DNA from 2 places in the Pseudomonas sp. 2FE genome. Region 1 is predicted to be linked to the other one. Evidence: riboswitches for the same ligand, from Rfam matches in the RefSeq annotation. Region 1 holds a riboswitch; the other holds the start of a gene.
The links. A riboswitch is a leader RNA that binds a small molecule or an ion and turns the genes downstream of it on or off. The one in region 1 is predicted to bind cobalamin.
Positions count from the first base shown of each region.

Region 1 (15,272 bases):
CGCCTGAAGGGCCTCGGCTACCTATTCGGCTCGGATACCGACACCGAAGTCATCGTCCATCTGCTCGATCACAAGCTCAAGGATCTCGGTGATCTGGCGGCGGCGCTGAAAGCCGCGGTGAAGGAACTGCACGGTGCCTATGGTTTGGCGGTCATCAGCGCGCAGCAACCGGATCGTCTGCTCGCCGCCCGCAGCGGTAGCCCGCTGGTCATCGGCCTCGGTCTCGGTGAGAACTTCCTCGCCTCCGACCAGCTGGCACTGCGGCAGGTTACCGACCGCTTCGTGTACCTGGAAGAAGGCGATATCGCCGAAATCCGCCGGGACAGCGTGCAGATCTGGACGGTCGATGGTCAGCCGGTGGTGCGCGAAAGCGTGCAATACCACGAAGGGGCCGAGGCGGCGGATAAAGGAGAGTATCGCCACTTCATGCTCAAGGAGATTCACGAACAGCCGAAGGTGGTGCAGCGCACCCTGGAAGGCCGTCTGGGTTCCGATCAGGTGCTGGTGCAGGCCTTCGGCCCGCAAGCCGCCGAGCTGTTCGCCAAGGTGCAGAACGTGCAGATAGTCGCCTGCGGCACCAGCTACCACGCCGGCATGGTCGCCCGTTACTGGCTGGAAGGCCTGGCCGGCATTCCGTGCCAGGTCGAAGTGGCCAGCGAGTTCCGCTACCGCAAGGTGGTGGTGCAACCGGGCACCCTGTTCGTCAGCATCTCCCAGTCCGGCGAAACCGCCGACACCCTGGCCGCCTTGCGCAACGGCAAGGCGCTGGGCCCGGATAACGGCGGTTACCTGGCCAGCCTGGCGATCTGCAACGTCGGCATCAGCTCACTGGTGCGTGAGTCCGACCTGACCCTGCTGACCCAGGCCGGCCCGGAAATTGGCGTGGCTTCGACCAAAGCCTTCACCACCCAACTGGTGGCGCTGATGCTGTTGACCCTGTCCCTCGGTCGGGTGCGCGGCACCTTGGCGGCCGGTGTGGAAGCCGAGCTGGTGGAAGAGCTGCGCCGCTTGCCGACTCGCCTCGGTGAGGCGCTGGCGATGGACACCAGGGTGGAGAAAATCTCCGAGCTGTTCGCCGAGAAGCATCACGCGCTGTTCCTCGGCCGTGGCGCGCAGTACCCGGTGGCCATGGAAGGTGCGCTGAAGCTCAAGGAAATCTCCTATATCCACGCCGAGGCTTACCCCGCCGGTGAACTCAAGCATGGCCCGCTGGCCCTGGTCGACAGTGACATGCCGGTGGTCACCGTGGCGCCCAACAACGAGCTGCTGGAAAAGCTCAAATCCAACCTGCAGGAAGTGCGCGCCCGTGGCGGCGAGCTGATCGTCTTCGCCGACGAGCAAGCCGGCTTGGGCAACGGCGAGGGCACCCATGTGGTGAACATGCCGCACATCCTCGATGCGCTGGCACCGATCCTCTACACCATCCCGTTGCAGCTGCTGTCCTACTACGTCGCCGTACTCAAGGGCACCGATGTCGACCAGCCGCGCAATCTGGCCAAGAGCGTCACCGTCGAATAAGCCTCAGGGATAAGCGCGCGGCGGGTGTGGGAGTCCTGAATTCAACACACAAGCACCGCCGTTCGCCTAGCCCTTATGGTTAGGGAAAACGTCGTCTCGTCTTGCAGGGGGCTCGTTCGGCTGCAGCCGGGCCAGGTTGTGCTTGATGACATCCATCACCGCGGCGGTCATCACCGAGGTGGAGACACCGAACATCAGGATGCCGTTGGCCGCTTCCAGCGGGCCGAGCAGACGCCAGCGTTCGGACATGACGATATCGCCATAGCCCAGGGTGGCGAAGTTGACCCCCGAGTGATAGAGCGCGGTGGCGAACTCGCCGAATTCGCCGAGCAGCATGAACAGGGCGGCCCAGATGGCCATCTGCACGAAATTGCCGAGCAACATCAGCAGCATCACCATCGACAGCAACAGGATATCCAGCCACTGCGATTCGCGGCCTTGCCGGGCCTGCCTGAAGCGCACGTACTGGCGCAGGCACACGGCCAGGAAAATGGCCTGCAGCAGCAGGCAGAGCAACATCACGGGGAGGCCGGTCAGCAGATTGAGCAGCATGGGTGACCTCTTCAGCGGGCGTGTTGCCGCACGCGGCGGCGTTGGTCGAGCAGGTGGACCATCAGGCAGGCATAGAGGGTGACGGCGATGAACAGCCCCATGCGCACGGCGAAGGCGCTGTAGACATCCTTGCCGGCGGCGCTGTCCTGCACCGACTGACCCAGCAGGATGATCAGGGTGGCCTGGGTATTGAGCCAGAAGCCGGGGCTTTGCCGGGTCGGGCTCAGGGCATAGAGCTTGCGCGCCACCAGCAGGCCGAACAGCAGCATCCACAGGAAGAACATCCATAGCTGCACAAACAGGCTGAGGGCGCACCAGAACAGGATCGCCAACAGGCCGCCGAGCAGGGTCGAGCCGAGCAACTCGCGGCCGGCATCGCGCGCCTTGGTGGTGCAGCTCTGCTGGCCGAGGCTCACCGATTTCATGATGATCGGCAGGTAGCTGGCCGGATCGATCAGCGCCAGCAGGAAGGCCGGCAGCACCACCAGGGCGGCGCGCAGGGCAATCCAGCCGGCCTCGGCGGGCGCCAACTTGGCTGGGACAGGAGTGGCTGGGGCATTGGCCGGCTCGGGAAATAGCCAATGGCTGAGCATCACGGCCAGCACGGCCAGCAGCAGGCCCTTGACCAAGGCGCCGATGACCATGACGGCCAGGCCGAAATCGGTGGTGCCGGCGGCGGAGATCAGGGTCAGGCCGACCACCAGGAAGGTCGCTACTAGCGGGTTGCCACCGCGCAGGCCATAGCGGAAGGCCAGGAACAGGCACAGGCCGACCAGCAGCACGCCACTCAGCGGCGCGTAGCGCAGCAAGGGGATCAGCAGCAGGCCGCTGCCGGTGGTCAGCATCACCATCAGCGCCAGGCCCAGCCCGGCCTTGAGGGGTAGCGGCCGATTCAGCGAGGCCAGCAGAAACAGCGTGAGCAGCGGCGCCAGGAAGGGGATCGGCAGGTTCAGGCCGAAGCTGGCGGCCAGGCACAGCGCGGTGCCGCTGGCCAGGCGCAGTGCCCGCTGGCTGCGGGGCTCGCGCTCAGTGGGCATGCGGTCAGTAGGCGCGCTTTTAATAGGCATAGGACAGCCAGCTCATCAGGCGCAGGAACAGGCGGCCAAGCGGGTTGAGCGGGTTGCCCTCGCGGGGGAACGCCATGACTTCGGCTTGCCCGCCGACGCGGATGCCGCGCAGGTCGGTCAATTCACCCGGATCGATTTCCACCACCACCGGAAAACGCTGGGCCGGGCGCAGCCAGTCGCGGCTGTTCTCCACCGTCGGTAGGCTGCCGGGCGCGGTGCTCTGGCCGACGCTGACCCCATAGCCGACGCTGCGCACATGACCTTTGAATATCTCGCCAGGCAGCGCGTCCAGCACTATGGCAACCGGGGTGCCGGGCTCGACCTGGCCCAGGTTGTTCTCGGTCATGTCCGCACTGATCCATACGTCGTGGATGGCGATCAGGGTCATGACCGGGCTGCCGGCTGCGGCAAACTGTCCGGCCTCGGTACGCAGGTCGGTGATCAGCCCGGCCGAACGTGCCCGTACCCGGGTATTGGCCAGGTCCAGTTCGGCCTTTGCCAGGGCGGTGGCGGCGCTGCGCAGTTGGGCGTTGTCTTCCTCGCTGCCGCCTTGTTGTTCACGTGCGCGTTGCACTTCGGCCCTGGCCGCGGCGACCTGACTGATGGCCTGCTCGCGAGTGGAGCGGGAGACCTCGAGGAGACGCACGGAAATGGTTCCCGGATCGTCGCGGTACAAGCCTTCAAGACGTTGGTTATCCTGCTGAGCCTTGAGTTCGTTGGCCTGGGCGGCCCGCAAGGATGCTTGCGCCGAGTCGATTCCGGCGGTGCTGGCACCGATCTGCCGGCGTGTCGACTCAAGATCGGCACGGGCGCGATCGACGGCGATCTGATACTGCTGCTGATCCACCTCGAAGAGGACCTGGCCGGCCTTGACGTCCTGGTTGTTGCGCACCTGCACCCGGGTCACCCGGCCGGCCACTTCTGCGGCCACCGGGACGACGAAGGCTTGCACCCGCGCCTGCTGCGTGTAAGGAGTAAAGCGGTCGGCCAGCAGGTACCAGACCAGGCTCAGGCCGATCAGCCCAGTCACCCACTTCGCGCCCTTCTTTACCGGGTCGGCGGTAGGTGCGGGCGCGCCGGTGTCCGGAGCCGAGGGGGCGGGCTGCGCTACTTCACTCATCGTCACTTACCTTGTGTGGAGTCGGGGATGCGCTGGCCGTGGGGTCCGTGGGCTCATCCAGGAGGTCGCCCCAGTCGGTGCGTTGTTGCATCTGCTCGCGGCTGGCCTGGTCGACCCTCGGCTGAGCGCTGTACCAGCCGCCTCCAAGGGCCTTGTACAGGGCAATCAGATTGCTCACTGCATTGGCACGGCTGAGCAGGTAGTTATCCTGTTGCAGGAACAGCGCGCGCTGGGCATCCAGCACGCGCTGGAAGTCCGAGTAGCCTTCGAGGTACTGGGCGTTGGCCAGGGTCACCGAGCGCTGGGCGGCCAGTGCCGCCTCGCGCAGGATACGCTCGCGCTCAAGCGCCTTGATCAGGCCATTGGCGGCATCGTCGGCTTCACGCGCCGCCTGGCGCACGCTGTCGCGGTAGACCTCGATCAGCTGCTGCAAGCGGGCATCCTGCACGCGCACGTTGTTGCTGATTTGGCCGTGGTCGAACAGGTTCCAGCGCAGGCTGGGGCCGCCGACCAGGTCCAGACTGTTGGAGGCGCCGTCCAGTGAGCTGGCGGACCAGACGATGCTGCCCAGCAGGCTCAGCGAGGGGTAGAGATCGGCTTCGGCCACGCCGATGAGTGCCGACTGGGCGGCGACAGTGAGTTCGGCTGCGCGTATGTCCGGCCGGCGCAGCAGCAGGTTGGCGGGTACGTCCTGCAGCACGGCGCGATCGATCAGCGGGATCAGCTCCTCTTTCTCGGCCAACTCCGGCAGCGGGCTGGGCGGACGGCCGATCAGCACGGCCAGGGCGTTGCGGGTGCGCAGTACCTGGTCCTCGAAGTCGGGAATGCTGCTCAGGGTGCCCAGATACTGGGTCTTGGCCTGTTGCAGGTCGAGTTCGGCAGTCTGCCCGCTCTTGAACAGCTTCTCGGTGATTTCATAGCTGCGCTTTTGCTGCTCGGCGTTCACACGGGCGACACGCAGACGCGCTTCGGTGGTGCGCAGGGCGAAATAGGTATCGGCCACCTGCGCCCGCAGCAGTACCAGTACATCCTCATAATTGGCCTGGGCGGTGAAGTAGCTGGCATCGGCCGACTCGATGGCGCGGCTGAAGCGGCCCCAGAAGTCCAGCTCCCAGCCTATGTCGAAGCCCGCACTGTGTTGCCAGAAATGGCTGTCCTGCGGGTTACGCCCACCGGACTGGTTGCGGTCCAAGTACAGACTATCGGCGCTGGCCTGCTGCAGTTGCGGGTAGCGTCCGCTCTGCGCAATGCCCAATTGGGCGCGGGCTTCCATCACCCGCAGGCCGGCAATCTTCAGGCTGGGGTTGTGGGCGTCGGCCTCGGCAATCAGGCGGTCGAGGATAGGGTCGGCGAACACCTGCCACCACTGCAGAAAGTCGGGTTGCGGACGCTGCTGGCTGGCCTGCTCGAGCGCCGGGCTGTTCCAGTGTTCGACCCATGCCTCGCCCGGTGCCTGGAAGTCCGGGCCCAGGCGTACGCAGCCGCTGAGGCCGAGTGCGCCGAGCAGGAGTAACCGGCCTGGGCGAAGTAAGGGCGACATGGGGGCGAGCCGGGTCGCGTCAGGTCTGCTTCTGCTCGCCTGGCCCGCCGCCCTGCGGCTGGTCTTCGACCCATTGCCAGAACAGCTGGTAGCCGACCGCCAGAACCACCGGGCCGATGAACAGGCCGATGATGCCGCCGGTGACCATGCCGCCCAGGGCGCCGATCAGCACCACCGGCATCGGTACATCGACGCCCCGGCCGAGCAGCAGGGGCTTGAGCACGTTATCGGCCAGGCCGGCGACGAAGACATAGATGGCGAAGGCAATGGTCGCCATGCTGGCACCCTCGGTGGCGAAGACGAAGGCGATCACCGGGAGAGTGATCAGGGTGGCCGGTAGCTGCATGATGCCGAGCAGCAGTACCGCCAGGGCCAGCAGACCGGCGCCGGGGATGCCCATGAGCACGAAGCCGACGCCGATCAGCAGCATCTGGATGAAGGCGATGCCGACCACGCCCTGAGCCACCGCACGGATGGTGGCGGTGCACAGTTCGGTGATTTGCGCTCCCTTGCCCGGGCCGGAGATGCGCGAGGCGATCTGCACCGCGCTGCGGCCGCCGCTCTCACCATAGGCCATGAAGATGCCGGCGATGATCAGGGCGAAGATGAATATCAGCAGGCCCATGCCGAGGCCGGCGAGCTTACCCAGCAGGGTGAGACTGACACCCTTGAGGTGCGGGGCGAGCTTCTGCGCCAGGCCGGTCAGGTCGGTGGCGGCTTGCAGCCAGAAACCGTGCAGGGCGTTGCCCACCAGCGGCCAGCTGGCGACCGAGTCGGCCGGCAGCGGAATATGGAAGCCGCCGCTCTTGACCATGGCCATGGCCTGCTCCACCGAGTCGGCCATCGAGGTGCCTAACAGGTAGATCGGCACCATGAGGATGGCGAGGGCGATCAGCACGATCAGCGTCGCGGTGCGGCCTTCATTGTTGCCCAGCTTGCCCAGGAGCTTGCAGTGCAGCGGGTAGATCGTGATCGCCAGGATCAGCGACCAGAGCATCAGGTCGAGGAAGGGGTGGAAGATCTGGAAGCAGAAAGTCACCAGCACGGCGATCAGCCCGGCACGAATCAATATATCGAGCAGGCCGTGGGACAGCGCCTTCTCGGCAGTGGGCGTGGGCAACATCGATTATCTCCTGGCAGGTCGCTGCAAAGGCATGGGGGCGGTAAGCCCAAGCATAGCCGCTCAACCGCGGAGGGTAGCCGCAAGCCACGGCACCTCGCCGCTTGCCCGTCATGCCGTGGCTGGGCCGCCCGCTGCGGCCAAGTAGCTAAAAACAGCCTGCAGACCTCAGGGATAAGAGCGCGGCGTATAGACCCAGGCGCCGCCATCCTGACGGGGAAAGCGTCGGGTCGTCGATGAGCCGATGATCACCATGGTGCGCATGTCCACCTGCTCCGGGCGCAGCTCGGCGAGGGTGGTGAGGGTCAGGGTTTCCCCCGGCCGGCCGATATCGCGACCGAGCACCACAAGGGTATCGCCGCTGCGATGGCCGGCGACTATCTCCAGCGCGCGCCCCAGTTGCCAGGGGCGGGCGCGGGAGATCGGGTTGTAGAAGGCCAGCGCCAAATCGGCCGCCGCCGCATGCTCGAGGCGCAGTTCGATGATGTCCCAGGGCTTGAGGTTGTCCGACAGCGACAGGATGCAGAAGTCGTGGCCCAGCGGTGCGCCCGCCCGTGCGGCAGTCGCCAGGGCGGCGGAGACGCCGGGGAAGATTTGTAGGTCGACGGCCTGCCAGAGCGGATCGCTCGAGGCTTCCAGCGCTTCCAATACCGCCGCCGCCATGGCGAACACCCCGGGGTCGCCGGACGACACCACCACCACCGCGCGACCGCTGCTGGCCAACTCGAAGGCATGCCGGGCGCGCTGCAGTTCTTCGCGGTTGTCGCTGCAATGCAGCACCTGCTCCGGGCGGAACGGCCCGGCCATCTTCACGTAGGTCTCGTAACCGAGCACATCCTCGGCCTGCTGCAACGCCAGCTTGGCGGCCGGCACCATGAATTCGGCGGCGCCAGGGCCAAGGCCGACGACGGTCAAGCGGCCACGGGCCTGGCCGATGGCGGCTGGGTCGACTGGCTCGGGCGAGACGAACAGGCGGATGCCGCCGACTTGCTGGTTCAGCGCGGGCAGCGCTGGGTCGTCGGCAATAAAGCGCAGCGGTACGCCGAGCGCTTCGGCGGCCCTGGGCAATTGGGCATCGCTCATCCGTCCGCACGGGGCTAGCAGGCAGGCCAGGGAAAGCGGCGCCAGGCCGGCGCCGGTCAGGCCGGCGCGAACCGTGGCGGCGGTATCGCCCTCCATCGAATCGACCAGAGCCATGACCACGCGGGGGTGGATCAGCAACTCGGTGCCGCTTGCGGGGCGATCCGCCGGGCTGATGTGGATAACCCGTCCGGCCCGGTCATCCACCGGCAGCCTGGCCTTGGCCAGCCACGGCGCGTCGCCCTCGATGCGCACCGTCTCGCCGCCGAGCAGGTCGGAGACGAAGCGCTTGCCCTGTTCGATATCGGCCAGCGCATAGCCGGCGGGCGGATTGAGCAGGCAGGTGCCGAAGCGCAGTTCGCCGCTGGTGGTGATGGCCGGCGCGACGTCCAGCGCGGCGGCGATTTCGCGGGCCATGCGGTTGACCCCGCCGAGGCCGCCGAGCAGCGGCACCACGGCGCTGCCATCCTCGGCCACGGCCAACACCGGCGGCTCGGCGCCTTTGCTTTGCAGCAGTGGCGCCAGGGTGCGGATGACGATGCCCGCGGCGCACAGGGCGATGATCGGCGTATCGCGGCGGTACAGTTCGCGCAGGGTGTCACCGAAGTCGTCGTAGGGCTGCTCGACGCCTTCGACGCGGCCACGCAGGCCGTGGATCTCCGCCTGTGGATAAAGTGCCTGGATGCGGCGTGCGGTGGCCAGGCTGGTGTTGCCGAGAATGACGATGGCCGGGGCGTTATGCATGCTGGGGTACCAGTTAAATGTCGGGTAGATCGTCAACGCGGTCAGGGAAACATCTGCGTCGCGAGAACATCCGTAGGGTGCGCCGTGCGCACCGAGGCCGGTTGGTGCGCGCGGCGCACCCTACTCAGGCTTTTGTCACCATGTTGCGGGCGAGCGGAGCAAAATCGGGCGCGTCATCAGGCCTGCCATTTTTCGCCCGGCACGATAATCAGCGAAAAGTACGGCGAGGCCATCGGATCGACCTGATCGAGCGGCACTATGCGCTGGTTGTCCATGGTTGCCCGCTCGACGTAGAGCGCCCGTTCAGCCAGGCCGAGGTCTTCGAGCACGGCGCGAACCTTGTCGAAGTTGCGTCCGAGCTTCATCACCACCGCCGCGTCGGTAGCGGCCAGGCGTTGCTTGAGATCGTCCGCCGGCAACACCCCGGAGAGCACCGAGAGGCTCTGGTTGCGGTACACCAGCGGAATACCGAGCACCGCCGCGCCACCCAGCATGGAGCAGACCCCGGGCACCACTTCGGCGGCATAGCGGCCGGCCAGGCGATCGTGCAGGTACATGTAGGAGCCGTAGAAGAACGGGTCGCCTTCGCAGATCACCGCCACATCGCGGCCTGCTTCCAGGTGCGCGGCGATCTGTTCGGCGCAGGTGTCGTAGAAGTCGCTGATGATGTCCTCGTAGCACAGCGGCGGCGCCAGCTTCTCGGTGGTCACCGGGTAGACCATCGGCAGGGTCTGCTGCTCGCTGCCAAGGTGTGCGGCGATGATGCCGAAGGCGTTGCCGTGCTGGCCCTTGGCGATCTTGGCCTTGGCCACGAAGTAGCCGACCACGGGGGCGGCCTGCAGCAGGCGCAAGGCCTTGAGGGTGATCAGCTCGGGGTCGCCGGGACCCACGCCGATGCCGAGCAGACGTCCTTTGCTACTCATCATTCCACCTCCGTGGCCAGGGCGTTGACTGCGGCGGCGGCCATCGCGCTGCCGCCGCGGCGACCGCGAACTATGACGTAAGGCACGCCACGGCTGTCGGCCGCGAGCATCTCCTTGGACTCGGCGGCACCGACGAAGCCTACCGGGAAGCCGAGGATCAGCGCCGGTTTCGGCGCGCCGGCGTCGAGCATCTCCAGCAGATAGAAGAGCGCGGTCGGGGCATTGCCGATCACCACCACACTGCCTTCCAGGTGTTCGCGCCAGTGCTCCAGCGCGACCGCCGAGCGGGTATTGCCGAACTCGCGGGCCATTTCCGGCACCCCTTCGTCATTGAGGGTGCAGATTACCTGGTTGTTCGCCGGCAAGCGTGCGCGGGTCACGCCTTCGGCAACCATCCGCGCATCGCAGAGGATCGGCGCGCCGGCGGCCAGGGCTTGGCGCCCGGCGCTGCCGGCACCCGGCGAGAAGCGCAGGTCCTGGACCACATCGACCATGCCGCAGGCATGGATCAGCCGCACCGCGAGTTTTTCCAGGTCGGCGGGGATGTCCTGCAACTTGGCTTCGGCGCGGATGATGGAAAAGGACTGGCGGTAAATTTCCTGGCCATCGCGGATGTAATCAATCATCGGTCGGTTTCCATGGGTCAGGCAGCGCGGCCAGCAGGTCGCCGGCCTCGGTAATGGTCAGATGGCGCGCCAGCGGTCGGCCGAAGCCGGGCACCGCCGCATCGCGTTGGTAGAGGTCATAACGCCCGTCGGCGACAGCCAGCAGGGTCAGCGGTGAATCATGGGCGGCGGCGCAGGAGCGCGGGCAGCCACTCAGGTGCAGGCCGGGCAGAGGCGCGCTGCCGGCCAGGCGTGCAGCCAGGGCCAGGGCATCCGCCTTGGTCGCGGCCAGGCCTTTGCCGCAGCCGGCCGAGCCGCTGCAGGCGATGATGCGGGCCAGCGGCTGCAGGGGATCGCAGACCAGGCCGAGTTCGCCCAAGGCGCGCAGTAGCGTCGGGCCGTCGGCTTGGCGGATATTCGGCAGCAACAGGCTTTGCCAGGGCGTCAGGCGCAGGCTGGCGTCGCCGAACTGCTGCGTCAGCCGCGCCAGTTCGATCAGCTGCTGCACGTGCAGGCGGCCGAGCGGCGGTGCTGCGCCGACTTGCAGCAGTCCAGGCTGCAGCTGCGGCTGCAGACCCAGGTGCGCCCAGGCCTCGGCCGCCGGGCGGCGCCACTGACGCAGCGCTGCGTCTTGCTGCAAGGGGAAGTCCAGCCGAGCCTGTAGACGCTGGAGGAAGGCCTGCGCCGGCAGTTCCGCCAGCAGCTGGCGCATGCGGCTGTGCTCGGGGCCGGCCAGTTCGAGGAACAGCTCCAGGCACGCCAACACCAGCGCCGGCACCTGCGCCAGAGTGACGGCGGCGAGGGCCGTGTCCGGGCTGCCGGGCAGGGGTGGGCAACCGGCCAGACCGAAGGCGAACAGCGGCCGGCCGCCGCCCTGCAGGGCACTCAGCCACAGGTCGTGGGGATGTTCGAGCATGGCCAGGCGTTCGCCGCCATCCAGCAGCAGGGCGAACTTCGCCGACAACCGGTGCAACGAGGGATTGTCCTGCAAGGTAGCCAGCAACTGTTCGGCCAGGGGGCTGACATCTAGCAGGGCGGCCGGGTCTAGGCCGGCGGCCGGGCTGACCATCAGGTTGCGCACATCATCGGCGCCTGGGCTGCTGGGGCCGAGGCCGGCGGCCAGCAGGCTGGCGATCAGGGCATCTTCCTGGCCGACGCGCACCCCGCGAATCTGCAGATTGGCGCGGTTGGTCGCCTCGATTACACCGCTGCCGTGCTCCTGCGCAGCAGCCGCCACGGCCAAGGCCTGGCTGGCCCGCAAGCGACCGGCTGGCAGCTTGATCCGGCAGATGCCGCCGTCGCGAGCCTGCACTATGCGCAGCAGTCCGGGGCACGCCGAAGGGCGTGGCTCGCTGGGCAATTCGTGGGGCAGTTCGTGAGACTGCGGCGCGCTGTCGTTCAAAGGGTCACCCGATCGGCTGTCGCGGTGACCGGGCGAGCGCTCCCCGCAGGGAACTCTCCACGACATCGGCACACCCCGTCCGATGCTTGCACACGCGACCAAGTTCGGCGGCAGGTCTCCTGGCTGGCAGTTGCAAGCCCTGTGGATAACACCTTAGAGGGGTTATCCACAGGGCTCGACATCCGGCGCGGCCTTCCCGGTGTGAACCAGTGGCGGAGGGGCGCTCGAACTCACTGCATACAGTTGCGGGGGCAGCCACGGTTTTTCCGTGTTCCCTCTTCGGCCCTTTCTTTCTGTTGGCGATCTGCTGCGCGTCGGCCATACGGCGTTGAAATCGTCTTTAGAATGCTCATTGACTACAGTCAACTCCGCTTCTTCAGCCAATTTCGCCTTGTCTGGCCTTAGCTCGCGAGATCTTGAACTTACTTTAGGGCACCGACGAACGCGCTATTATGCCTGCTTTGCCCGGCCTTTGGAGCCTGACAGGTTCCTGGGAAACGCCTCCTCGTCGGATGCTGGCGGGGTGTGCAGCAAATGCCAGTGAGGAGTTGCGGATGTCGCCTTGGTTGACGGTGGTGGGGATCGGGGAAGACGGCTTCAGCGGGCTCGGCAAACCGGCACGGCGGGCGCTGCTGGAAGCCTCGGTGGTGTTCGGTGGACAGCGCCAGCTGGATCTGCTGCCTGCTTGCCTGCGCGGGCAACGCCAAGCCTGGCCGAGCCCCTTCGCGTTGACACCCGTGTTGGCGGCGCGCGGTACGCCGGTCTGCGTGCTGGCCAGCGGCGATCCCATGTTGTTCGGCGTCGGCGCCAGCCTGGCGCGGCGGTTGCCGGCCGCTGAGCTGCTGGTGCTGCCGGCGCCGTCGTCCTTCTCCCTCGCGGCCGCGCGGCTCGGCTGGCCCCTGCAGGACGTGGCTTGTCTGTCGGTGATGGCCCGCCCGCTAGCCGCCCTGCATACCCAGATCCACCCCGGCGCGCGCCTGCTGGTGCTGAGCAATGACGGCAGCAGCCCCGCCGCCATCGCCGCGCTGCTCGCTGAGCGTGGTTTCGGCGCCAGCCGCCTGCGGGTGTTCGAGCACCTGGGCGGCCCGCTGGAGCGCTGCATCGACGGCACGGCGCAGGGCTGGAGCCTGGCCAGCACGGCGGCGCTCAACCTGGTGGCGGTCGACTGCCTGGCCGCGCTGACGGCGCGCCGCCTGCCGCTGACCCCGGGCCTGGCGGACACGGCCTTCGCCCATGACGGCCAACTGACCAAACGCGATGTCCGCGCCATCACCCTGGCGCGCTTGGCCCCGGCGCCGGGCGAACTGCTCTGGGATGTCGGCGCCGGCTGCGGCTCCATCGGCATCGAGTGGATGCGCGCCCATCCCAGCTGTCGTGCCATCGCCATCGAGGCCAACGCCGGGCGCCAGGCCTTGATCGCGCAGAACCGCGAGGCCCTTGGCGTGCCCGGGCTGCAACTGGTCGCCGGCAGCGCGCCCGAGGCCTTGAACGGCTTGCCGCCAGCCGATGCAATCTTCATCGGTGGCGGTGTCACGCTGCCCGGTGTGCTGGAAAGCTGCTGGGCCCAGTTGCGCCCCGGCGGCCGGCTGGTGGCGAATGCGGTGACCCTGCAGAGCGAGGCGACCCTGGTGGCCTGGCGGGCGGTCCATGGCGGCGAGTTGACTCGCATCAGCGTGGCCCAGGCTCAGCCTCTCGGCGATTTCGACACCTGGCGCGCGGCATTGCCCATCACGCTGCTTGAGGTGAGCAAGCCGCTGCGTGAGGATGTGGAGTGTCTAGGATGAACGGCTGACGGCATGCGCGACGAAACCCCCGAACAGCCTGCGCCCCTGCGCAGCGGCTACACCACCGGCAGTTGTGCCACGGCCACCAGCCTGGCCGCCGCGCGCCTGTTGCTCGCTGGTTCGGCCAGCGATGCGGTGGAAATCGTCCTGCCCAAGGGCAAACAGGTGTTGATGCGTTTGGAGTTTTGCCGCTTGTTCGAGGAGGGCGCCGAAGCCGGCACCCTGAAGGATGCCGGCGACGACCCGGACGTGACTCACGGCGCCCTGGTGTTCGCCCGTGTGCGCCTGAGCGCCGAGCCCGGCGTGCGTTTCCAGGCCGGGCCGGGCGTCGGCACGGTCACCAAACCCGGCTTGACCCTGGCGGTGGGCGAGCCGGCGATCAACCCGGTGCCACGGCAGATGATGACTAGCCATCTGACCCAACTCGCCGCCGAGCGAGGCTATGCCGGCGGCTTCGAGGTGGCGATCGGGGTGGAGAACGGCGAGGCGCTGGCGCTGAAAACCATGAACCCGCGGCTGGGGATTCTCGGCGGGCTGTCGATTCTCGGCACCAGCGGCATAGTCCGGCCGTTCTCCTGCGCCGCCTATATCGCCTCGATCCACCAGGGCATCGACGTCGCCCGCGCCAACGGCTTCCAGCACCTGGCCGCCTGCACCGGCAACGCCAGCGAAGACGCCATGCGCGCCTACTACCACCTGCCGGACACGGCCCTGATCGAGATGGGCGACTTCGTCGGTGCGGTGCTCAAGCATCTGCGCCAGGCGCCGGTGGATAAACTCAGCCTGTGCGGCGGTTTCGGCAAGATCAGCAAGCTGGCCGGCGGTCACCTGGACCTGCACAGTCGGCATTCCAGTATCGACCTGCCGCAACTGGCCGACTGGGCCGGCGAGCTGGGCGCCGGCGCCGAGTTGCAGTACGCCATGCGCGCCGCCAACACCAGCCAACAAGCCTTGGCGCTGGCCAGCGCCGCGGGGTTTGCCCTGGGCGATGCGGTCTGCAGGCAGGCCCTCGACTTCGCCCGCAGCAAAGTGCCGGCGCAGGTGGCGCTGGAGGTGTTCGCCATCGACCGCCAGGGCCGGATCGTGGGACAAGCAGGCGTCGGCACGGCGCTCGAGCAACCATGAGCCGCATCCTCCTGCTCGGCGGCATCACCGAAGCCCTGGCCATCGCCCGCCAGTTGGGCCCCGAGCACCTCTACAGCCTCGCGGGGCTGGGCCGGGTGCCGGACGACCTGACCTGCCGGGTGCGCGTCGGTGGCTTCGGCGGCGCCGCAGGGCTGGCGCGTTTTATCGCCGAGGCCGGCATCGGCTTGCTGCTGGACGCCACCCATCCCTACGCCGCGCAGATCAGCCGGAACGCCGCCACGGCCGCGCGCCTGGCCGGCATTCCCTGCTGGGCCTTGCGCCGCCCCGGCTGGCAGGCGCAAGCCGGCGACGACTGGCGCGAAGTGGCGGACTGGGCCGGGCTGATCGAAGCGCTGAAGGGCTTTCACCGTCCGCTGTTCACCCTCGGCCGCGAGCCGCTGGAGCACCTGCACGAGATCCCCGAGGCGCAACACTGGAGCGTGCGCTGCCTGCAATCCCTGCCCGGCAACCCACGCGCCGAGGTGATAGGTGCGCGCGGCCCGTTCAGCCTGGCAGGCGAGCGCGAACTGTTCGCCCGGCTGCGCAGCGATGTGCTGATCAGCAAGAACAGCGGCAGCCAGGCCACCGAACCCAAACTGCAAGTGGCGCGGGAGCTGGGCCTGCCGGTGCTGGTGCTGCGCCGGCCGCAGTTGCCGCCGGTCGACCGCGAATTCAGCGACCCGCAGAGCCTG
Region 1 is NZ_SCMO01000002.1:399,799-415,070, forward strand. It holds gene glmS (glutamine--fructose-6-phosphate transaminase (isomerizing)) at 1-1,518, shown strand, start outside; gene FFS12_RS06940 (potassium channel family protein) at 1,585-2,070, opposite strand; gene FFS12_RS06945 (DUF2955 domain-containing protein) at 2,082-3,107, opposite strand; gene FFS12_RS06950 (HlyD family secretion protein) at 3,127-4,257, opposite strand; gene FFS12_RS06955 (efflux transporter outer membrane subunit) at 4,250-5,797, opposite strand; gene FFS12_RS06960 (AI-2E family transporter) at 5,817-6,920, opposite strand; gene cobJ (precorrin-3B C(17)-methyltransferase) at 7,086-8,741, opposite strand; gene FFS12_RS06970 (precorrin-2 C(20)-methyltransferase) at 8,918-9,667, opposite strand; gene FFS12_RS06975 (precorrin-8X methylmutase) at 9,664-10,290, opposite strand; gene cobG (precorrin-3B synthase) at 10,283-11,671, opposite strand; cobalamin riboswitch at 11,763-11,994, opposite strand; gene cbiE (precorrin-6y C5,15-methyltransferase (decarboxylating) subunit CbiE) at 12,226-13,455, shown strand; gene FFS12_RS06990 (cobalt-precorrin-5B (C(1))-methyltransferase) at 13,468-14,580, shown strand; gene FFS12_RS06995 (cobalt-precorrin-6A reductase) at 14,577-15,272, shown strand, end outside.

Region 2 (15,272 bases), on a different contig from region 1:
CCGGCCGCACCGAGATCATGTTCCGCGCCCTGCAGAATGTGATGCCCTCACAGCTGGCCGACCGCAATCTGTTCGACTTCACCAGTTTGCGCATCGATGAAAACGCCACACCGCGCTTTGTCGATGTGATGAATCTGTGATTCTCGGCATTAACCCTGCCAGGGCAGCCCATGCGCGACTATAAATGGCTCAATGAGTATTGCCTCAACCGCTTTGGCTCCAAGGCGGCGTTGGAAGCCAGGCTGCCGACCCCCAAGTCGGCGGCCGAGTTGCGCCAGATCGCTGATGACCGTTACCTGTCGTTGATCGCCCTGCGGGTCTTTCGCGCCGGCCTCAAACACAGCTTGGTGGATGCCAAGTGGCCGGCCTTCGAGGAGGTTTTCTTCGGCTTCGCTCCCGAGAAAGTCGTGCTGATGGGCGGCGAGCATCTGGAGCGGCTGATGCAGGACGCGCGGCTGATCCGTCACCTTGGCAAGCTGAAAAGCGTGCCGCGTAACGCGCAGTTTGTCCTCGATGTGGCGAAGCAGCAGGGCAGTTTCGGCGCGCTGATCGCCGATTGGCCGGTGACCGATATCGTCGGCCTGTGGAAGTACCTGGCCAAACATGGCGGCCAGCTCGGCGGGCTGTCGGCGCCACGCTTGCTGCGCATGGTTGGCAAAGACACCTTCATTCCGACTGACGATATGGTCGCGGCCCTGAAGGCGCAGGAGATCATCGAAAAGACTCCCACCAGCCTGAAGGAGCTTGCCGCCGTGCAAGCCGCGTTCAATCAGTGGCACGCCCAAAGCGGCCGGCCCCTGTGTCAGCTTTCGGTGATGTTGGCGCATACGGTCAATCATTGATCGCGAGACTCGGTATTCGCCCTTAGAGGGTGAGGGAGGCCCCGATGGATACTGCAATTCAGCGAGTCGCTCAGGCGCTTCGGCGCGCCGAACGCATCCTGATCATCAGCGGTGCGGGCCTTTCCGCGGACTCCGGCTTGCCGACCTATCGCGGTCTCGGCGGCTTGTATAACGGCGTGACCGAAGAAGGGCTGCCGATCGAGACGGCGCTCTCTGGGCCGATGCTGCAACGCGATCCTGCCCTGTGCTGGAAATACCTCGCCGAACTGGGCAAGGCCTGCCTGGGAGCCAAACCGAATGCCGGTCATTACGCTATCGCCGAACTGCAACGGCGCAAATCTGGCTGCTGGGTGCTGACGCAGAATATCGACGGCTACCACCGCGCGGCGGGTAGTCCGGTGGAGCGGCTGATCGAGATTCATGGCGAACTGGCGCCGCTGTTCTGCCAATCCTGTGGCGCCGAGAGCGCTGAATTGGCAGAGCATCTACAGCGTCCGCTGCCGCCAAAATGCCCGCAGTGCGGTGGCATCCTGCGCCCGCCGGTGGTGCTGTTCGAGGAACTGCTGCCGGAGCTGGCCATCGACACGCTCTATGCCGAGCTGCGCAAAGGCTTCGACGTGGTGCTGGCGGTGGGGACCACGGCGAGCTTCCCCTATATAGTCGAGCCGGTCGTGCGCACCCGCCACGCAGGCGGCTTCACCGCCGAAATCAACCCGATGCACAGCGACCTCAGCCGGCTGGTGGATGTGCATTTACGGGGTAGGGCCTTAGATGTGTTGCCGGAGTTACTGGGTCACATTCCGGCTAATTAAATTTGCAAGTGAGGGTTGTGGAAGGCATAGTCGCGGCTTCATAAAATTCGACACGGCCGTGCCCATGCTAAAGCGCTTCGCACCCCTCGTGCCCCTCGCACTCTCAGTCTTCCTGGTTGCTTGCGCCGGCTACTCGCCGAAGTCGCAGGTCGCCGAAGCTCCCCAGCCGATTGCCGATGAGCAAACTGTCGAGCCGCTGCCGGACTTCGCCCAAGACAAACCCTACGAATTGCCGACCTTTGCCGACAGCATCCTGGCTCACGGCCTGTCGCTGGTAGGCACCCGCTACCGTTTCGGCGGTAGTTCGGTGTCTTCCGGTTTCGATTGCAGCGGCTTTATCGGTTACCTGTTCAAAGAAGAAGCCGGTATGAGCCTGCCGCGCTCCACCCGCGAAATGATCAACCTCGATGCACCGCTGGTGGAGCGTACCGAGCTGGAGCCTGGCGATCTGTTGTTCTTCAGCACCAACGGCCGTGGCCGGGTCAGCCACGCCGGCATCTACCTCGGCGATGATCAGTTCATCCATTCTTCCAGCAGCCGCAGCGGCGGTGTGCGGGTGGACAGCCTGGATGATAAATACTGGAGCCGTACCTTCATCGAGGCCAAGCGCGCCTTGGCGCTGGCTTCGGTTAGCCACAATCCGCTGCACCCTTAATCTCCATTGAGTTCAGCGCGCGCAAGCGCAAAGCTTGCGCGCGCTCGTACCTCGCGGCAGAGTAGAGCGCACTAAGAATCAGAGCCGCCTCGCTTATGCCCGCCACGGCCCGTCTCGCCCTACTCGTACTCGCCGCGCTGCTGACTGCCTGCGCGAGCAACACCGCCCCTCCGGAAAGCGTTTTCACCACCGAGCACAGTGGCGCCGCCGATGATGTGCTGTTGCGCGCCTTGGGGCTGGTCGGCACGCCTTACCGTTACGGCGGCAATACCCCAGACAGCGGCTTCGATTGCAGCGGCCTGATCGGCTACGTCTACCGGGATGCAGCCGGCATCGCCTTGCCGCGCTCAACCCGCGAGATGATCGGCATGCGTGCGCCGAGCGTGCGGCGTGACGCGTTGCAGACCGGCGATCTGCTGTTCTTCGCCACCAATGGCGGCGGTCAGGTCAGCCACGCGGGTATTTACGTCGGGGAAGGGCGTTTCGTTCACGCGCCCTCCAGTGGCGGCACCGTGCGCTTGGATAGCCTGGCGACTGCCTACTGGCAGAAGAGCTACCTGGAGGCCAAGCGGGTGCTCAATCCGGCCCGTCTCGCCCGCACGCCCTGATCTGCACGCGCCTATCTACCCACGCCCATTTACATAGGAGTGCCGCATGACCGGCCGTACCCTGAACCTCGACGACGCGCTGTATAACTACCTGCTCGAGGTCTCCCTGCGTGAAACGCCGCTGCTCAAGTGCCTGCGCGAGGAAACTCAAGCCTTGCCCATGGCGCGCTGGCAGATCGCCCCGGAGCAGGGTCAATTCATGGCGCTGCTGGTCAAGCTAATCGGTGCCAAACGCCTGCTGGAAATCGGCACCTTCACCGGCTACAGCGCCCTCTGTATGGCCAGCGCCATGCCGGAAGATGGCCAACTGATTTGCTGCGACCTGCCCGGCGACTACAACGCCATCGCCCGTCGCTACTGGCAGCAGGCGGGAGTGCACGAACGCATCGACCTGCGTCTGGCGCCGGCGCTGGAGACCCTTGGTCTGCTGGAGCGAGAAGGGCAGAGCGGAACCTTCGATCTGATCTTTATCGACGCCGACAAGGCCAACTACCCGGTTTACCTGGAGCATGCCCTGGTGCTGGCCCGGCCGGGCGCTTTGATCCTGTTCGATAACACCCTGTGGAGTGGGCGAGTCCTGGAACAGGCGCCCGACAGCGCCGACACCCGCGCTATCCAAGCCCTCAACCGGCGCCTGAAAAACGACCAACGCCTGGATTTGTCTCTGCTGCCCATCGGCGATGGTCTGACCCTCTGCCGTAAACACTGACAGCTGTGCAGGGCCTGGGCGCATGAGTTCGCCCCAACAGCTTTTTCCAACGATTCACTCGAACAGGCTTGACCGCGTCCGCCTGCCAGCGCCAGTCTGCAGCCGGTGAGCTATATTCAGCCCGTCTTAGGGCCGATAGCTCAGCTGGGAGAGCGCCACGTTCGCAACGTGGAGGTCGGGAGTTCGATCCTCCTTCGGTCCACCAAATCGAAAGGCCGGAACCCATGGGGTCCGGCCTTTTCGTTTGGCTATGTCTGAGTTAGCTGTTGCAAGGCGAGCATTGGAAAAGTGCAAGACCCAGCGGGCCAGCTCAACACTTCACCGGCACCTAGCCAGAGCATTTGAAGACTGGATAAGGCCTTTGGCCGCCACCACCGGCCGGGCAAAGTGCGCTGCTTGGCGGCACCTATGCCGAGTTCAGCTGCAAGCTGGCCATATTCACCCTTAGTGCCGCGTTGACGCTCCACCGCCAACCCTCTAACCTGCCTGCCTTGCTTCAGGTGCCCCCAGGCTTAGTGCCGGCGGGGTGAAACAGGGAAGCCGGTGCGTTCTTGCAGTTGTTCATTTAATGAGCAGTCAGGCAAAACTATTCCGGCGCTGCCCCCGCAACGGTAGACGAGTCAAGAAGCCGCTTTTAGCCACTGTGCCCTGCACGGGAAGGTGCGGTTTTGCGAACGCCTCATCTCGAAGGTGTTCCGCTCGTAAGCCCGGAGACCGGCCTGTCGCAGTCCACGGCATCGCGGAGGGCGTTGTCTGGCGTGTAGGCTGCGCTGCGGCCTGTGCGTCCGCTGTTCTCCGCAAGCTTTACCCAGCCTGAGTCCTGTGGGCGAGAGTGGTGGAGATCCTGTCTCGATGAGTAAGTCCTTTCTGGTGCCAGCTATTGGTTCGGCGGTGGCGAGACTTTGTCCGCCGTGTCCCGGGCGGCATTCTTTCCTGACTAGTCTGTCTCTACACCCTTTTCGCGCTTCCAGCGGTGTTTGGGCAGCCTCCAACGTGCAGCAAGGTTCTGAGGTGAAACGATGAGCGAGTCAGCAGAAAGAGACGCCCGCCACAAGGCCCGGATGGAGCGCAAGAAGGCCCTGGTCGACGAAAAGATCGCCCAGGCGCAAGACCAATACGGTCTGTTGCTGGTGCACACCGGCAATGGCAAAGGCAAAAGCAGCTCGGCCTTCGGTATGGTCGCCCGCGCGTTGGGACATGGCATGAAGGTCGGCGTGGTGCAGTTCATCAAAGGCGCGGCGAGCACTGGCGAAGAGCGATTCTTCCGCCGCTTCCCCGAGGAAGTCAGCTACCACGTGATGGGTGAGGGTTACACCTGGGACACCCAGGATCGCCAGCGCGATATCGACAAGGCCGTCGCCGCCTGGGCGGTGGCCAAGCAGTTGTTGAATGACCCCGAGATCGGCCTGGTGGTGCTGGATGAGCTGAATATCGCGCTCAAGCATGGCTATTTGCCGTTGGACACCGTGCTGGCCGATATCGGTGGTCGCCCGCTGTTGCAGCACGTGGTCGCCACCGGCCGTGGTGCGCCGCCCGGCTTGATCGAGGCGGCAGACACCGTGACCGAAATGGGCATGCTCAAGCATGCGTTCAAGTCCGGCGTGAAGGCGCAGAAAGGGGTGGAGTTTTGAGGCGCCTGGCTTTAGTAGGGTGGATTCGCCGCAACGCGGCAATCCACCATCCGGAGGCCATGCGGTGCATTGCCCTGCGGTCGAATGCACCCTACGGACGAGGTTTGAGCGCATGAGCTCCGCACGCCAATGCCCGGCCCTGTTGATCGCCGCGCCGGCTTCCGGCCAGGGCAAGACCACCGTCACCGCCGCCCTGGCGCGGCTGCATACGCGCCAGGGCAAGCGGGTGCGGGTGTTCAAGTGCGGGCCGGACTTTCTCGACCCGATGATCCTCGCCCGCGCCAGCGCCGCGCCGGTCTATCAGCTCGACCTGTGGATGGTCGGCGCGGTGGAAAGCCGTCGCCTGCTCTGGGAAGCCGCTGGTGAGGCCGACTTGATTCTGATCGAAGGGGTCATGGGCCTGTTCGATGGCACACCGTCCGCCGCCGATCTGGCGCGGCATTTCGGCGTGCCGGTGATGGCGCTGATCGACGGCTCCGGCATGGCCCAGACCTTTGGTGCCATGGCCCACGGCATGGCCACCTTCCAGGCCGATCTGCCGTTCTCCGGGGTGCTGGCCAACCGCACCGGCAGCATCCGCCATGGCGAGATATTGCGTGACTGCCTGCCCAAGCACATTCATTGGTACGGCGCCTTGCCGCGTAGCGCCGCGATCGAACTACCGAGCCGGCACCTGGGGCTGGTGCAGGCCGAAGAACTGGCCGATCTGGACGCCCGTCTGGATGCCGCCGCCGATGCCCTGGCCGCGAGTGCCGACGTCGGCTTGCCGGCGCCGGTGAGTTTTGCCGCGCCCGAGCTGTTTGAGAGCCAGCCCATCGAGCCGTTATTGGCCGGCGTGCGCATCGGCGTCGCGCGGGACACCTCGTTCGCCTTTATCTACCAGGCTAACCTCGATCTGCTGCGCCAGTTGGGTGCCGAGCTGATTCAGTTTTCGCCGCTGCAGGATGCCGAGATACCCGAGGTAGACAGCCTCTATCTGCCCGGCGGCTACCCCGAGCTGCACCTGCAACAGCTGGCGGCCAATCAGCCGATGAGCGCGGCGATTCATGCCCATCACGCCGCCGGCAAACCGATCCACGCCGAGTGTGGCGGCATGCTCTACCTGCTCAAGGCGCTGACCGATAAAGACGGTGAGCGTGGCGAGCTGCTCGGTCTGCTGCCCGGCCAGGCGCTGATGCACAAACGCCTGAAGGCGCTGGCGTTGCAGGAAATCGAATTGCCGGAAGGGCGCCTGCGTGGCCACACCTACCACTATTCGGAGCTGGACTGCGCCCTGGAGCCGCTGGCCCGTGGCGTCTGCCCGACTTATAAGCGCACGGCCGAGGCGGTTTACCGGATCGGCCGGCTGACCGCTTCCTATATCCACCTTTATCTGCCGTCCAATCCCCAGGCGGCTGCGGCCCTGTTCCTACCATGAGCGAGTCAACTGCATGAGCCAGCACGCGTTCAGCGAAGCCGAGCGCGCGGCGGTGTACCGCGCGATTGCCGAACGCCGCGACATGCGCCATTTCAGTGGCGGCCAGGTCGCGCCTGAACTGCTGGCGCGTCTGCTGGAGGCGGCGCATCAGGCGCCGAGCGTCGGCTTGATGCAGCCTTGGCGGTTTATCCGCATCACCCGGCCAGGCTTGCGTGAGGCTATTCATGGCCTGGTGGAAGAGGAGCGGGTGCGCACGGCCGAGGCCTTGCAGCAGCGCTCGGATGAATTCATGCGGCTCAAGGTCGAGGGTATACGCGACTGCGCCGAGTTGCTGGTGATGGCCCTGATGGACGGCCGCGAGGCGCATGTGTTCGGTCGCCGCACCTTGCCGGAAATGGACCTGGCGTCGCTCGCCTGCGCGATTCAGAACCTCTGGCTCGCCGCTCGCGCGGAAGGTCTGGGCCTGGGCTGGGTGTCCTTGTTCGACCCCGAGGCCCTGGCCGCGCTGCTCCATTTACCGGCCGGGGCGAAACCGGTGGCGGTGCTCTGCCTGGGCCCGGTGCCGGAGTTTTACCCGGTACCGATGTTGCAGCAGGAAGGCTGGGCCACACCCCGGCCGCTGGCCGAACTGGTGTTCGACAATCAGTGGGAAGAGCGGCAGCGGGGTGAGCGGGCATGAGCATCGCCCTGATGACTGTGGCCGGCGTGGCGCTGGATGCCGTGTTGGGTGAGCCGAAACGCTGGCACCCGCTGGTGGCCTTTGGGCGCCTGGCTGACGCACTTGAGAGGCGCTTTAACCGACCCTTCGCGCCCCCTTCGGCAGAAGGTGATCCGCATCACCAGGAGATCGGTCGCGGCTGGCGCAGCCATGGGGTCACGGCCTGGGTGCTGGCGGTATTGCCGCTGACGCTGATGGCCTATCTGTTGAGCCTGCTGCCCACTGTCGGCTGGCTGGTCGAGGTCCTGGCGCTGTATGCGGCCATCGGCCTGAAGAGCCTGGCCGAGCATGCCGAGCCGGTGGCCCGGGCGCTGCGCGAGGATGATCTGCCGCAGGCGCGCGAACGCGTCGGTTACCTGGTCAGCCGGCAGACCGCCGAGCTGGATCACCAGGCCGTCGCCCGCGCCGCCACCGAATCGGTGCTGGAGAACGGCAGCGATGCGGTCTACGCCGCGTTGTTCTGGTTCGTGCTGCTCGGCGCGCCGGGCGTGGTGCTGTACCGCCTGAGCAATACCCTGGACGCCATGTGGGGCTATCGCAACGCGCGCTTCGAGCGCTTCGGCTGGGCCGCCGCGCGGATCGATGACGTACTCAATTACCTCCCCGCGCGGCTGGTGGCGCTGACTTACGCCCTGCTCGGCAAAACCCGGCTGGCACTGCACTGCTGGCGCACTCAGGCGCCGACCTGGGACAGCCCCAACGCCGGCCCGGTGATGGCTGCCGGTGCTGGTGCGCTCGGTGTGGCACTCGGCGGGCCGGCGGTTTACCACGGTGAGTTGCACCAGCGCCCGCGCCTGGGCGAAGGGCCGGCAGCCGGCGCGGAGACTATCGAGCGGGCGGTCAGCCTGGTGCGCCGAGGGGTGCTGCTCTGGCTGCTGATCTTGCTGGTAGGAGGCCGGCTCTATGCTTGAACACGGCGGGCGTTTGCAACTGGCGGCGCGCCAGTACGGGATTGCCGAGGCCGACTGGCTCGATCTCTCCACCGGCATCGCGCCCTGGCCCTGGCCGGTGCCGGCGATTCCGCTGCGTGCCTGGGCCCGTTTGCCGGAAACCGAAGACGGCCTGGAAGCCGCCGCCCGCGCCTATTATGGAGCCGCCCAGCTGTTGCCGGTGGCCGGCTCGCAAGCCGCGATCCAGATGCTGCCGCGCCTGCGTCGCGCTGGCAAAGTCGGCGTGCTGTCGCCCTGTTACGCCGAGCATGCCGAGGCCTGGCGCAAGGGCGGGCATAGCGTCCTTGAGCTCGGCGAGGATGAGGTGGACCTGCTCCTGGATCTGGAGGGGGTCGATGGACTCGACGTGCTGGTGCTGGTCAATCCGAACAATCCAACCGGGCGGCTGATCGAACGGACGCAACTGCTCGACTGGCATGCGCGATTGGCCCGCCGGGGTGGCTGGTTGGTGGTCGACGAGGCCTTTATGGACAACACGCCGGAACATAGTCTGGCGGCCAGCAGCGGCCGAGATGGACTGATCGTGCTGCGCTCGTTCGGCAAGTTCTTCGGCCTGGCCGGTGCCCGGCTTGGTTTCGTCCTGGCGCCAAACGAACTGTTGCAGGCGCTCGCCGAACAGCTCGGGCCCTGGACTATCAATGGCCCGACCCGGGTGCTCGGTGCAGCCTGCCTGCGCGATGGCGACGGGCATCTGCTGCAGCGTCAGCGCTCGGCCCAGGCCAGCGAGCGTCTGGCCGGGTTGCTCGGGCGCCATGGCTTTGCACCTGTCGGTGGTTGTGCGTTGTTCCAATGGCTGCCGAGCGCCGAGGCGCAGGCGTTGCAGGACTTCCTCGGCCGGCGCGGCATCCTCGTCAGGCTGTTCGTGCAGCAGTTTGTAGAAAAAGTGCAAAGCAGCAGCCTGCGTTTTGGCCTGCCGGCGGATGAAGCGGGCTGGGCCCGCCTCGAGCAAGCGTTGCAGGCCTATCGGCAGGAGTTTGCATGAGTACCTTAATGGTCCAGGGCACGACCTCGGATGCCGGTAAAAGCACCCTGGTCGCCGCGCTGTGTCGCTGGTTGCAACGCCAGGGCGTCGTGGTGGTGCCGTTCAAGCCGCAGAATATGGCGCTCAACAGCGCGGTGACGGCCGACGGCGGCGAAATAGGTCGCGCCCAGGCGGTGCAGGCACAGGCTTGTGGTCTGGCGCCGCACACCGATATGAACCCGGTGCTGCTGAAGCCCAACAGCGACACGGGCGCGCAGGTGATCATCCATGGCCGCGCCATCAGCAGCATGGAGGCGGCGGCCTATCACGACTACAAAAAGGTCGCGCTGCAGGCGGTGCTGCAATCTCATCGACGCCTGAGTGACGCTTACCAGGTGGTAATGGTGGAGGGCGCCGGCTCGCCGGCGGAGATCAACCTGCGGGCTGGCGACATCGCCAATATGGGCTTCGCCGAAGCGGTGGATTGCCCGGTGATCCTGATTGCCGATATCGACCGGGGTGGCGTATTCGCGCACCTGGTCGGCACCCTGGAGCTGCTGTCCGCAAGCGAGCAGGCACGGGTCCAGGGTTTCGTCATCAATCGTTTTCGCGGTGCCTTGAGCCTGCTGCAACCGGGCCTCGACTGGCTCGAACAGCGGACCGGCAAGCCGGTGCTCGGCGTGCTGCCGTACCTCGGCGATCTGCATCTGGAAGCCGAAGACGCCATCGACCGCCGCCAGACGCCCAAGGCCGAGCGGGTGCTGAAGGTGGTGGTGCCGGTGCTGCCGCGGATCAGCAACCACACCGACTTCGACCCGCTGCGCCTGCATCCGCAGGTCGATTTGCAGTTCGTTGCGCCGGGGCAGCCGATTCCGGCGGCGGATCTGATCATCCTGCCCGGTTCGAAAAGCGTGCGAGCCGATCTGGTGTTTCTGCGTGCCAACGGCTGGGAAGAGACGCTGCAACGGCATCTGCGCTATGGCGGCAAACTGCTGGGGATTTGCGGCGGCTTGCAGATGCTCGGCCGCAATCTGCACGACCCGCTCGGGCTGGAAGGCGCGGCGGGCTCCAGCCCGGGTTTCGGCCTGCTGGAGTTCGACACCGTGCTGGCCGCGGAAAAACAGCTGCGCAATGTCCAGGGCCATTTGTGCCTGGAGGATGCGCCGATGAGCGGTTACGAAATCCATGCCGGCGTCACTAGCGGGCCGGCGCTGGATCTTGCCGCGGTGCGCCTGACCGATGGCCGCAACGATGGCGCGCAGAGTGTGGACGGGCAGATTCTCGGCACCTACCTGCACGGCCTGTTCGAAACGCCGGCAGCCTGCAGTGCCTTGCTGCGCTGGGCCGGCTTGCGCGACGTGCAGCCGGTCGATTACCACGCCCTGCGCGAGCGCGATCTCGAGCGGCTGGCCGATCTGGTCGAGAAACATCTGGACTGTGCGCGGTTGCGCGAACTCTGTGAGCTGTAGCTAAGGTCTCTACATGATTGAACTTATTTTGGGCGGCGCGCGCTCCGGCAAGAGTCGTTTGGCCGAGCGCCTGGCGGCAGAGAGCGGCGGGCCTGTGACCTATATCGCCACCTCGCAAGCCCATGACGGCGAGATGAGTGCGCGTATCCGGCACCACCGCGAACGTCGCCCGTTGCACTGGGGGCTGATCGAGGAGCCGCTGGCACTGGCCCGCGTGTTGGCGGAAAACGCCGCCGAGGACCGGTGTCTGCTGGTCGACTGCCTGACGCTCTGGCTGACCAATCTGCTGATGCTGGATGAGCCGGCGCGGCTGGCGGCCGAGCGTGAGGCGCTGCTGAACGGTATCGAGCAACTGCCGGGGCGGATCATCCTGGTCAGCAATGAGACCGGCCTCGGTGTGGTGCCGCTGGGCGAACTGACCCGCCGTTATGTCGATGAAGCGGGCTGGCTGCATCAGGCCCTGGCCGAGCGCTGCCAACGGGTGATTTTCAGCGTGGCCGGTTTACCCATGATTCTCAAAGGAGTGCCGTTATGAGTCTGTCCTGGTGGGCTGCACCCTGTCAGCCGCTGGATGCTATCGCCAGCACCAAGGCTCTGGCGCGCCAGCAGCAATTGACCAAGCCGGCCGGTTCCCTCGGCCAACTGGAGCAGGTGGCGATTGACCTGGCCGGCATGCAGGGGCGCGAGCGGCCCAGGGTTGATAGCCTGTGGATCGCGATTTTCGCCGCCGATCACGGCGTGGTGGCCGAGGGTGTTTCGGCCTATCCGCAAGCGGTCACCGGGCAGATGCTGCGCAACTTCGTGACCGGCGGCGCGGCCATCAGCGTGCTGGCGCGGCAGTTGGGCGCCGCCCTGGAGGTCATCGACCTGGGCACCGCGGTGCCGCTGGAGCCCTTGCCGAATGTGCGACATTTGCAGCTTGGCGCCGGTACGCAGAATTTTGCCCGGGGCCCGGCGATGACTCGGGCACAAGCCTTGATCGCCCTGGAGGCCGGCCGTGATAGCGTGCGGCGGGCCCAGGCTGTCGGCGCCGAGCTGTATATCGGTGGCGAGATGGGGATTGGCAACACCAGCTCGGCCAGCGCCCTGGCCTGCGCCTTGTTGGGCTGCCCGGCGCGCCTGATGGTCGGCCCCGGCACCGGCTTGGATGCGGCTGGCGTTGCGCATAAAACCGCGGTGATCGAGCGCGCGCTGGCGCTGCATCAGGCCCATCTGGGCGAGCCGCTAGCGCTGTTGCAGCACCTCGGTGGTTTTGAAATCGCCGCGCTGGTCGGCGCCTACCTGGCCTGCGCCCAGCAGGGTTTGGCGGTGCTGGTGGATGGTTTCATCTGCAGCGTGGCGGCCCTGCTCGCGGTGCGCATCAATCCCGCTTGCCGGCAATGGTTGCTGTTCGCCCATCGCGGCGCCGAGCCGGGGCATCAGGCGGTGCTGCAAGCCCTGCAGGCGCAGCCGTTGTTGCAGCTCGGCTTGCGCCTGGGCGAGGGCAGCGGGGCGGCTTTGGCGGTGCCGCTGGTGCAACTGGCCTGCCGTCTGCACGGCGACATGGCGACCTTCGCCGAAGCCGCCGTGGCGGATAGGCCGGCATGAGCTTGCAGCTGGATCTGCTGCGCCACGGTGAAACCGAGCTGGGCGGCGGCTTTCGCGGCAGCCTGGACGACGCGTTGACCGCCAGCGGCTGGGCGCAGATGCGCGCGGCGGTCGCTGACGCCGGGCCTTGGGATCTGATCGTCAGCTCGCCGCTGCAACGCTGTGCCGCCTTCGCCCGCGAATTGGCGGAGCAGCAGGGCGTGGCGCTGCTGCTGGAAAACGATCTGTGCGAGCTGCATTTCGGCGCCTGGGAAGGCCGCAGCGCGGCGGCATTGATGGAGACGCAGGCCGAGGAACTCGGGTTGTTCTGGGCCGATCCCTACGCCTTCACGCCACCCGCGGGCGAACCCGTGCTGCAGTTCGCCGCGCGCGTGCTGGCCGCCACCGAGCGGCTGGCCGCCCGTTTCACCGGTCAGCGCCTGCTGCTGGTGACCCATGGCGGCGTGATGCGGCTGCTGCTGGCCCAGGCGCGCGGTCTGCCGCGTGAGCAGTTGTTGCAGGTGGAGGTCGGGCATGGCGCTTTGTTCCAGCTGAGCGTCGCGACTCCCTTCGCGCTGAGCGAGCGCTAAGCCATGTCGATTCAGCCACTCTTGATCGCCCTGCAATTTCTTACCTGTCTGCCGATCCGCCTGGCCGGCATGCCGACATCGGAACAGCTGGGGCGCTCGTTGCTCTGGTATCCGGCCGTGGGGTTGTTGCTGGGCGCGTTGCTCTGGGGCTTGAGCGTGCTGCTCGGCGGCGCTCCGCTGCTGTTGCACGCGGCCGTGTTGTTGGCGGCCTGGGTGATCTTGACTGGTGCGCTGCACCTAGACGGTCTGGCGGACACCGCCGATGCCTGGCTCGGCGGCCTGGGTGATCGAGAACGCACCCTGACGATCATGAAAGATCCGCGCAGTGGGCCGGTCGCGGTGGTCACGCTGGTGCTGCTGCTGTTGCTCAAGTTCGCCGCCCTGGTGGCGCTGCTCGAACAGGGCCAGGAGCCGGCGTTGCTGCTGGCACCCTGGCTGGCTCGGGCGCTGCTACCGCTGCTGTTTCTCAGCACGCCCTATGTGCGTATCGGCGGTCTGGGGCAGGCGCTGGCCGAGCATTTGCCGCGGCAGACGCTGCCGTGGGTGCTCGGCGCACATGGCCTGGCCATACTGCTGTTGGGCTGGGCGGGGCTGCTGGCGCTGGCTTGCGCCTTGCTGCTGTTTGCCTGGCTGCGGCGGCGGATGATCGCCCGGCTTGGCGGCACCACCGGCGATACTGCCGGCGCTATGGTCGAGTTGGTGGAATGCGCGGTGCTGCTCAGCCTGGCCCTGGCGCACGGCTGGGCGCCAACCTGAGTCGACGGTCAAGCTGTTTAGGCTTGACCTGTTGTAGATTGCGGGTATATACATGCAATCATGCTGATGACCCACTGCCTTTGCACCAAACTGCGCCGCGCCACTCGCAGCGTGAGCAGACTCTACGACGATGCCCTGCGCGATATCGGCTTGAACGTTGCGCAGTATTCCCTGTTGAGCCATTTGCAGCGCTTGGATCAGCCGAGCATTTCCGTGCTGGCCGTGGCCATGGGCCTGGATCGCAGCACCCTGGGGCGAAACCTCAAGGTGTTGCAAGCTGAAGGTCTGATTGTGCTCGGCGAAGGTGAGGATCACCGTAGTCGCCTGGTGCAACTCAGCGCGGCCGGGCGCGAACGTATCGCCCTGGCGCTGGTGGCCTGGAAGAAGGCCCAGGCGGATCTGGCCCAGCGCCTGGGCGAGGGAAAGCGCGAAGCGCTGCTGATGCTGTTGGATGATCTGGAAAGCATCGATTGATTTTTTGCGAAACTAAGCGGGTATATACCTGTATTTGGAGAGGGTGATGTCGACGAGCTGGCGGGCAAGTGTAGGGATTCTAGTCGGCGCGGCGTTGATTCTGGCGTTGTCGCTGGGCATCCGTCATGGCTTTGGCCTATTCCTCGCGCCGATGAGTGCGGAATTCGGCTGGGGGCGTGAGGTGTTTGCCTTCGCCATCGCGTTGCAGAACCTGATCTGGGGCCTGGCGCAGCCGTTCACCGGTGCGCTGGCCGACCGCTTCGGTGCGTCGCGGGTGGTCCTGGTCGGCGGCGTTCTATATGCCGCCGGGCTGGTGTTGATGGGGCTGGCAGACTCGCCCTGGTCGCTATCGCTGAGTGCCGGTCTACTGATCGGGATTGGCCTGTCCGGCACCTCGTTTTCGGTACTGCTCGGGGTAGTCGGCCGTGCGGTGCCGGCCGAGAAACGCAGCATGGCCATGGGGATCGCCAGTGCCGCGGGTTCTTTTGGCCAATTCGCCATGCTGCCGGGCACGCTGGGTTTGATCGGTTGGTTGGGCTGGTCGGCGGCGCTGCTGGCCCTGGGCGCACTGGTCGCGCTGATCGTGCCGCTGGTGGGCATGCTGCGTGATCGGCCGTTGCCGCTGCTGGGCCATGAGCAGACCTTGCGGGAGGCGTTGCATGAGGCCACCGGCCATTCCGGTTTCTGGCTGCTGGCACTGGGCTTTTTCGTCTGCGGTTTCCAGGTGGTGTTTATCGGGGTGCACCTGCCGGCCTACCTGGTCGATCAACATCTGCCGGCGCAGGTGGGCACCACGGTGTTGGCGCTGGTCGGGTTGTTCAATGTGTTCGGCACTTACTGCGCCGGCTGGCTCGGCGGGCGGATGTCGAAACCGCGCCTGCTCACCGCGCTATACCTGGCGCGGGCGCTGGTGATTGCCTGGTTTATCCTGGCGCCATTGAGCGTCTGGAGTGCCTACGCCTTTGGCATCGCGATGGGGTTGCTGTGGCTGTCCACCGTGCCGCTGACCAATGGCACGGTGGCGACGCTGTTTGGCGTGCGTAACTTGTCGATGCTCGGCGGCATCGTCTTCCTCTTCCACCAGTTGGGCGCCTTTCTCGGCGGCTGGCTGGGC
Region 2 is NZ_SCMO01000001.1:263,074-278,345, forward strand. It holds gene ttcA (tRNA 2-thiocytidine(32) synthetase TtcA) at 1-140, shown strand, start outside; gene FFS12_RS01290 (DNA-3-methyladenine glycosylase I) at 171-842, shown strand; gene FFS12_RS01295 (NAD-dependent deacylase) at 887-1,654, shown strand; gene FFS12_RS01300 (C40 family peptidase) at 1,719-2,309, shown strand; gene FFS12_RS01305 (C40 family peptidase) at 2,405-2,917, shown strand; gene FFS12_RS01310 (O-methyltransferase) at 2,964-3,626, shown strand; tRNA gene FFS12_RS01315 (tRNA-Ala) at 3,756-3,831, shown strand; cobalamin riboswitch at 4,108-4,364, shown strand; gene cobO (cob(I)yrinic acid a,c-diamide adenosyltransferase) at 4,646-5,257, shown strand; gene FFS12_RS01325 (cobyrinate a,c-diamide synthase) at 5,370-6,674, shown strand; gene bluB (5,6-dimethylbenzimidazole synthase) at 6,688-7,353, shown strand; gene cbiB (adenosylcobinamide-phosphate synthase CbiB) at 7,350-8,303, shown strand; gene cobD (threonine-phosphate decarboxylase CobD) at 8,296-9,324, shown strand; gene FFS12_RS01345 (cobyric acid synthase) at 9,321-10,772, shown strand; gene cobU (bifunctional adenosylcobinamide kinase/adenosylcobinamide-phosphate guanylyltransferase) at 10,786-11,307, shown strand; gene cobT (nicotinate-nucleotide--dimethylbenzimidazole phosphoribosyltransferase) at 11,304-12,359, shown strand; gene cobC (alpha-ribazole phosphatase family protein) at 12,356-12,928, shown strand; gene FFS12_RS01365 (adenosylcobinamide-GDP ribazoletransferase) at 12,938-13,684, shown strand; gene FFS12_RS01370 (MarR family winged helix-turn-helix transcriptional regulator) at 13,745-14,158, shown strand; gene FFS12_RS01375 (MFS transporter) at 14,205-15,272, shown strand, end outside.
Region 2: another riboswitch for cobalamin. It lies ahead of cobO (cob(I)yrinic acid a,c-diamide adenosyltransferase); the one in region 1 lies ahead of cobG (precorrin-3B synthase).